2 regions of the Bacillus sp. NP247 genome follow, and region 1 is predicted to be linked to the other one. Evidence: riboswitches for the same ligand, from Rfam matches in the RefSeq annotation. Region 1 holds a riboswitch; the other holds the start of a gene.
What was found. A riboswitch is a leader RNA that binds a small molecule or an ion and turns the genes downstream of it on or off. The one in region 1 is predicted to bind S-adenosylmethionine.
Positions count from the first base shown of each region.

Region 1 (3,604 bases):
AATTGTCCAGCTCCAGCGGCTAGATTGTTCGGTGGCTTCGCGTCTTCCTACGAGGCAAAAAGCGCCTCTATGTCAGAAGCTCCATCCCCCTCACAATCTGAGCGAGCCGCTTGTGCTTTTCTTTTGTAAAAATAAACAGGAAACAACATGAAAATAACGAATATACTATATACTAAGTTAAAGGTTGTATAGTATATGGTGATCGGGTGATGACGTATGATTTATGTGGAAAAAGTCATTATTGTAGAAGGTAAATCGGATAGAAGAAAGATTGAATCTATTATTCGTGAACCAGTGGAAATTGTTTGTACAAATGGTACAATTGGTTTGTCGAAAATGGATGAGCTCATTGATCAATTTTTTGATAAGGACGTATATGTGCTAGTGGATGCTGATGATGCAGGGGAAAAGTTAAGGAAACAATTCCGAAAAGAATTTCCGCAAGCAGAGCATATTTATATTGATCGCTCGTATCGCGAGGTGGCGACTGCACCTTCTTCACATTTAGCAAATGTATTATGGGGAGCTGACATTGACGTTTATACAGAATATTTACGGTAAGGAATGATAGAAGTGATTGATTGGACAGGTGCCGAAGCTACAGCCCTAATAGGAAATGAAGAAAAAACAGTGTTATATGTGTATACACCAATGTGTGGAACATGCCAATTAGCAAAGAAGATGTTAACGGTCGTTGAGATGACGATTGAAGATTTGAAAATTGGGATGTTAGATTTAAATTATGCCCCGCATTTAGCGAAAGAGTATGGGATAGAAAGTGTACCGTGTTTACTTATTTTTGAAAATGGGACACTGATGAAGAAAATATATGCATTTCATTCGGTTGAATATTTATATACGGAATTAAAGTAGGCGGCAAAGTTTTTGCCGCCTCGACATATTTCTTGGGAAATATGTCGACATGCGTGATAGATACAGTATTTGTCGAGCGAAAGTAACAGGATTGCGCTTTAATAAGAGGGAATGGTATGTAATAGAAAGTGATATGAGGGATGTGATTTAGGATGAAATTATATTCTTTGCTTCAATCATTTGTAAATTACGCTAATGGTCAATATCATTTAGAACCGCTTTTAAGGCAAGGAGAAAGAACTGTTAATTTTCGTTTTGGAGATGAATGCTGTTCGTTACAAATTTCAAGAGATTATATAGAACTTTTGAAAGAGGCGAGAGGAACGGAACAAATCGTTTGTTTAGAGGAAGAGGATGTACAAAAATTAGTGACTGGAAATATGAGGTTGCAAACGTTAATGAGTGATGGACGGGTACAATATTCTGGAACGTATCGCACGATGTTATTAGTTGAATCGATGTTTCATATATGTAAACCGATGTCAGTCGGAGCTTAAAATTCTGAAGTTTCTTTTTTTGCGAAAATTTCTGTTGACACAGCGTGTGGATATTGATACAATTCAATTCATAAAATATAGACAATTTCATAAATTTTAAATCAGACGAAAATTTAATCTGATTTCTCTTATTAAGAGAGGTGGAGGGACTGTGCCCTGTGAAGCCCGGCAACCGTCAACTTATGTTGAAATGGTGCCAATTCCTGCAAAGCAAATGCTTTGAGAGATGAGAGAGAGGGATAATGTTGTTATATACGCATATAAACCTTTCTGCTTCTCTAGAAGCGGAAAGGTTTTTTGTTGTTTGAATGCGGAGGACATTCAAATAATAAGAGGAGCTATACCGATGGACTACACGCATCAGAAATAAAAAAATTGTGGAGTCTATCCAAAACTTTTAAGAAATCCAGCTCCAGCGGCTAGAACAGTCGGTCGTTTCATCCCTTCCTATGAGGCAAAAAGCGCCTCTACGTCTGGGATTCCAACGCCCTTTTGTTCTAAACGAGCCGCTTGCGCTTTTTATTTAAAAAAGGGGTGAACATCATGATTCTATTAGAGAATGTAAAGAAGATATATAAGGCAAAAAGCGGTGATGTCACTGCTGTAGATAACGCCAACTTACAAATAGAGAAAGGCGAAATATTTGGTGTTATCGGATATAGTGGCGCTGGGAAAAGTTCTTTAATCAGATTGTTTAATCAGTTAGAGAAACCAACTTCTGGCCAAATTACAATTGCGAATCGTGTCATTTCAGCGATTACTGGAAATGAACTTCGTAAGGCAAGACAAGAAATCGGAATGATTTTTCAGCATTTCAACTTACTTTGGTCAAGAACTGTGCGTGAAAATATCGCATTCCCACTTGAAATTGCAGGTGTCGATAAGGCGGAGAGAAGAAAACGTGTCGATGAGTTAATTCATCTTGTTGGATTAGAGGGAAGAGGAGACGCGTACCCATCTCAGCTAAGTGGTGGGCAAAAGCAGCGCGTTGGGATTGCAAGAGCGCTAGCAAATAATCCACAAGTACTTTTATGTGATGAAGCAACGTCAGCTCTTGATCCAGAAACGACGGATCAAATTTTAGATTTATTATTAGACATTAATAAGCGTCTCAACTTAACAATTGTATTAATTACACATGAGATGCACGTGATTCGGAAGATTTGTAATCGAGTGGCGGTAATGGAGAAAGGGAAGATTGTAGAAACAGGTCCAGTACTTGACGTATTCCGTAATCCGCAGCAAGACATTACAAAACGATTTGTACAGCAGTTAACGGATTCTGAAGATACAAATGAAACGATTGAAAGTTTAATTGAAAAATACCCAGATGGAAAAGTAGTTCGCTTGCAGTTTGTCGGTGAGGCTGTAGAAAGACCAGTACTTCAAAGATTAATGCAACGCAGCGATATAGAAGTTAGCATTTTGCAAGGAAATATCGCACAAACGAATAACGGTTCTTACGGAAGTTTAGTCGTTCATTTAAATGGTGAGGAAACAGCGATCCAGCAAGCGATAGAAGGAATTCATCAAGATCAAGTAGAGCTGGAGGTGATTGCACATGGATAAGTTAATCGCAAATATTGATTGGAATCAAATGTTAGAAGCAACTGGTGAAACGTTATATATGACGGCAATCGCAGCGCTTGCCACATTTGTGTTAGGACTTATTTTAGGACTATTACTCTTTATGACAGCGAAAGATAATTTATGGGAAAATAAAGCGATTAATACGGTGATTGGAGCATTCGTAAACATTTTCCGTTCTATACCGTTCATCATTTTAATTATTTTATTAATCCCATTCACAAAAATCCTTCTTGGAACAATTCTTGGAGCGAGTGCAGCACTGCCAGCTTTAATTATTGGCGCAGCACCGTTTTACGCGAGAATGGTTGAAATCGCACTTCGTGAAATTGATAAAGGTGTAATTGAAGCTTCAAAAGCAATGGGAGCAAAAACAAGCACAATTATTTTGAAAGTGTTAATTCCAGAATCGTTACCAGCGTTAGTATCTGGTATTACGGTTACGACAATTGCTTTAGTAGGCTATACAGCAATGGCAGGTGTTGTTGGTGCTGGTGGTCTTGGAACACTTGCTTACTTAGAAGGATTCCAGCGTGGAAATAACGATGTAACAATCGTTGCGACAATTTGTGTATTACTCGTTGTATTTTTAATTCAGTGGATTGGTGATAGTGTAACGACTCGAATAGATAAAAGATAGTGAAAAC
Region 1 covers NZ_CP076653.1:2,180,337-2,183,940, reverse strand. Annotated here, with positions in the region: gene KPL75_RS11650 (toprim domain-containing protein) at 217-561, shown strand; gene KPL75_RS11645 (thioredoxin family protein) at 565-873, shown strand; gene KPL75_RS11640 (hypothetical protein) at 1,026-1,370, shown strand; SAM riboswitch class I at 1,496-1,603, shown strand; gene KPL75_RS11635 (methionine ABC transporter ATP-binding protein) at 1,914-2,939, shown strand; gene KPL75_RS11630 (methionine ABC transporter permease) at 2,932-3,597, shown strand.

Region 2 (3,604 bases), 680 kb from region 1:
AGAACTATATGTCAATAATAAAAATAGAGTGTTAATTTTTTGAAATAATATATTAAAAAAGTAGATTCACTCATATTAAGGAATCTACTTTTAATATATTTTGCCAAGAAAACAATGGGAGTTGGCGGAAACACGATGATTAAAGTTTCACTTTATTTTTCAATTTTTGCCCATTTGAAGTTTAATTGACCAGCAAAGTCTACTTGCACAATACCCTTTACAAAGGATCGCTCTAAATAAGATTCGCCTTTTTGGTAAAGAGGAGCGATAACAGAGTCTTTAAACAATATTTTTTCTGATGCTAGTAACGCTTCCCAGCGAGCTTTTTCATCACCAGCCAAGGTAGTTTTAACCTTTTCAATTGTGTCATCAAACTCTTTATTAGAGTAATGATCTAAGTTGTAAGGGTTATTCGTTGTAAACAATTCAAGGAATGTGATTGGATCAGCAAAGTCAGGGCTCCAACCGTCAATTCCAATTTCGTAGTCACCTTTTAATAAGAGTGAAACTTGTTGCTTACGCGGTTGTGGTTTTATATTTACTGTTAAGCCTTCTAAATTCTTTTCTAGTTGTCCTTTTAAGAACTCACCGGTTTTCTTCTCAAGGTCACCGTCACTTGTTAATAATTCTAATGTTATCTTTTCAGAACCAAGTTCTTTTTTTGCTTTTTTCCATAATTCTTGTGCAGCTTTTGTATCAACTTTTGTTAAATCGCCGTTTACAGCACGGAAGTCTTTTCCGTCAGATCCCTTTGCAAAGTTTTTTGGTACGAGACCGTAAGTTGGTGTAGATCCATCATTTAATAGCGTATTTACAAAGGATTTTCTATCGATTGTTTGATCGATTGCTTGGCGTGCAGAAACGTTTTGAAGTACTTTGTTTTGTTGATTCATACGCAAAAATTGTACGCCTACGTTCGGACGTTCTTTAAAGTTAGCATCTTTTTTATATTTATCAACGAAGTCAGATGTTAGTTTTATACGGTCTAATTGTTTAGATTCGAATAAATTTACTTCTGTTGATTTTTCTTTTACGACGTTAAAATTAATTTCTTCCAGTTTGACATTATCTTTATCCCAATAGGTAGGGTTTTTCTTAAATTTAAAGCTTTGTTCGTGCTTCCAATCGCTTAGTGTAAAAGCCCCGTTGTACAAAATTGTATTATCTTCTAAAGCGTACTTATCACCTTGTGCTTTAAAGAATTCTTCGTTAATGGGTAGAAATGTTGGGAACGCTGTTAAGCTAATAAAGTACGGAACAGGACGCTCTAATTCTACTTCAAACGTATGGTCGTCAACTGCTTTTACACCAAGTTGGTCGGCTGGAAGTTCTTTGTTGTTAATCTTTGTTGCGTTTTTAATATCAAAGAATAAAAATGCATATTCAGAGGCTGTTGCTGGGTCGACAGCTCTTTGCCAAGCGAAGACAAAATCTTTCGCTGTAACAGGAGTACCGTTTGACCATCTTGAATCTCGTAAATGGAATGTGTATTTCGTTTTATCACCACTTACTTCATGAGATTTTGCAACACCAGGAACAGGTTTATTACCTTCACCAAGATTATACAAACCTTCAAATACATTTCTCATTACTTGACCAGAATCAGTATCTGTAGCACGAGCTGTATCCATTGTTCGAATCTCAGTAGGTGAAGATAAGTTTAAAACTTGCTTACTAGGTGCCTCATCTTTTGCATTTGCTCCACTCGCTTCGTTTTTATAACTACCACAACCAGTTAATAAAATACTTACTCCTACAACTGATGCAATACCGGGTACAAACTTCTTTTTCATTTGATTTTCCTCCTAGATAATTAATAAGATTGGATGATGATGAGGGAAATGAAAAATAAAAAATCCCTCTTTTCGGATTGAGAAAGAGGGATTTTTACGTACAAGTTATGCACCCGTATATAAACGAAGTCCCTCATTCTATCTTTCAAGCATAAAGCTTGCAGGAAGTGGCACAGTATTCAAAATGAACCTGCTGCCGAGGTTTCAAAGGGCCAGTCCCTCCACCTCTCTTGATACAATGAGTAAACGAATAAATTTTATTAATTTTTGTGTTTCTTTGATAATTCAAAATCTTACACCTTAGATAATGAAGTGTCAATCAAATGAAATATAGTTTAAATTTTCAGTTTTTTAAAAATAAAAAAACCACTGCATATGGCAGTGGTTTTCCTACTAGAAGTTAAAGTTATCTGGATCTGGACCGACGCGATGATTTTCATTTAAAGCTTGAATTGCTTTCATATCATCCGAGCTTAATTCAAAGTCGAAGATGTTTGCATTTTCAATAATGCGGTGTTCTTTAATTGATTTAGGAATCGTTACAACTTCGTTTTGTAAATCCCAGCGTAAAATAACTTGTGCAGTCGATTTATTATATTTTGTAGCGATTTCTTGTAATGTTGGATTATCCAGTAGTTGCCCTTGCATTAATGGTGACCAAGCTTCAAGCTGGACGTTATGTTCTCTACAGAAAGCATGTAATTCTTCTTGTGCTAAGCGAGGGTGGTATTCCACTTGGTTGACCATTGGCTTGATTTCAGCAATTTCAAATACGTCTTGCAAGTGGTGAATGTTGAAATTACTCACACCAATAGCGCGCACACGACCGTCTTTATAAAGTTTCTCTAAAGCTTTCCATGATTCAGTGTATTTTCCTTTTACAGGCCAATGTACTAAGTATAGATCTAAATATTCTAGACCTAATTTTTCTAATGTAGTTTCAAATGCTTGTAATGTTGACTCGTAACCTTGATCACTATTCCACACTTTTGAAGTGATGAATAACTCTTCACGAGGAATACCAGATTCTTGAATTGCCTGTCCAACGCCTTCTTCGTTTTTATATATCGCAGCAGTATCGATACTACGGTATCCATTTTTTATAGCTGCTTTTACAGAATCAATTACTTCTGTACCATCTGCAACTTTAAAAACACCCAAGCCGAACCAAGGCATTTTCACGCCGTTATGTAATGTTGTATAGTCGTTTAAACTTGTTAAAGTCATATTAATTCCCCCTAGCTTTTTTATTGGTCGCTTCAACTGCTTGTTGAATGACTTCTGAAAAATTATTTTCATATAGAACTTTTAAGCCTTCAGCCGTTGAACCTCCTGGTGTTGTTACTTGCTCGCGGAGCATAGCTGGATCCTGATTTTGCTGGAGCATAGCGGCAGAGCCAGCAATCATTTGAATGACAAGGTGTTTTGCTGTTTCCTCATCAATACCATAGCTTTTCGTTGCTTCAATTAAACCTTCAGCAAAGTGATAGAGAAAAGCAGGTGCACTACCAGTAACTGCGGTAAGTTGGTGAACTTCCTCTTCGGTACAAAACTGTGAGGTACCAATACCTTTTAAAAGAAGTTGTAACGTTTCTTGATGTGTTTCATCTACAGAATGTCCCGTCGTATATAAGGAGATAGACTTGCCAATTCCAGCAGCTGTATTTGGCATAATCCAAGCAACAGGTGTCCCTTGGGGAAGTCTTTCTTCTAGATAAGATGGTCCGATTCCGGCAGCAACTGTCACGACAAATTGATTAGTTAGAAGAGGGGATAGATCCGCTAATAGCTGTTCATGTGCGACAGGTGGC
Region 2 covers NZ_CP076653.1:2,864,513-2,868,116, forward strand. Annotated here, with positions in the region: gene KPL75_RS15150 (peptide ABC transporter substrate-binding protein) at 153-1,793, opposite strand; SAM riboswitch class I at 1,929-2,033, opposite strand; gene KPL75_RS15155 (aldo/keto reductase) at 2,187-3,020, opposite strand; gene proC (pyrroline-5-carboxylate reductase) at 3,022-3,604, opposite strand, start outside.
Region 2: it holds a riboswitch for S-adenosylmethionine, as region 1 does, so the genes downstream of both, KPL75_RS15150 (peptide ABC transporter substrate-binding protein) here and KPL75_RS11635 (methionine ABC transporter ATP-binding protein) in region 1, are expected to answer to the same signal.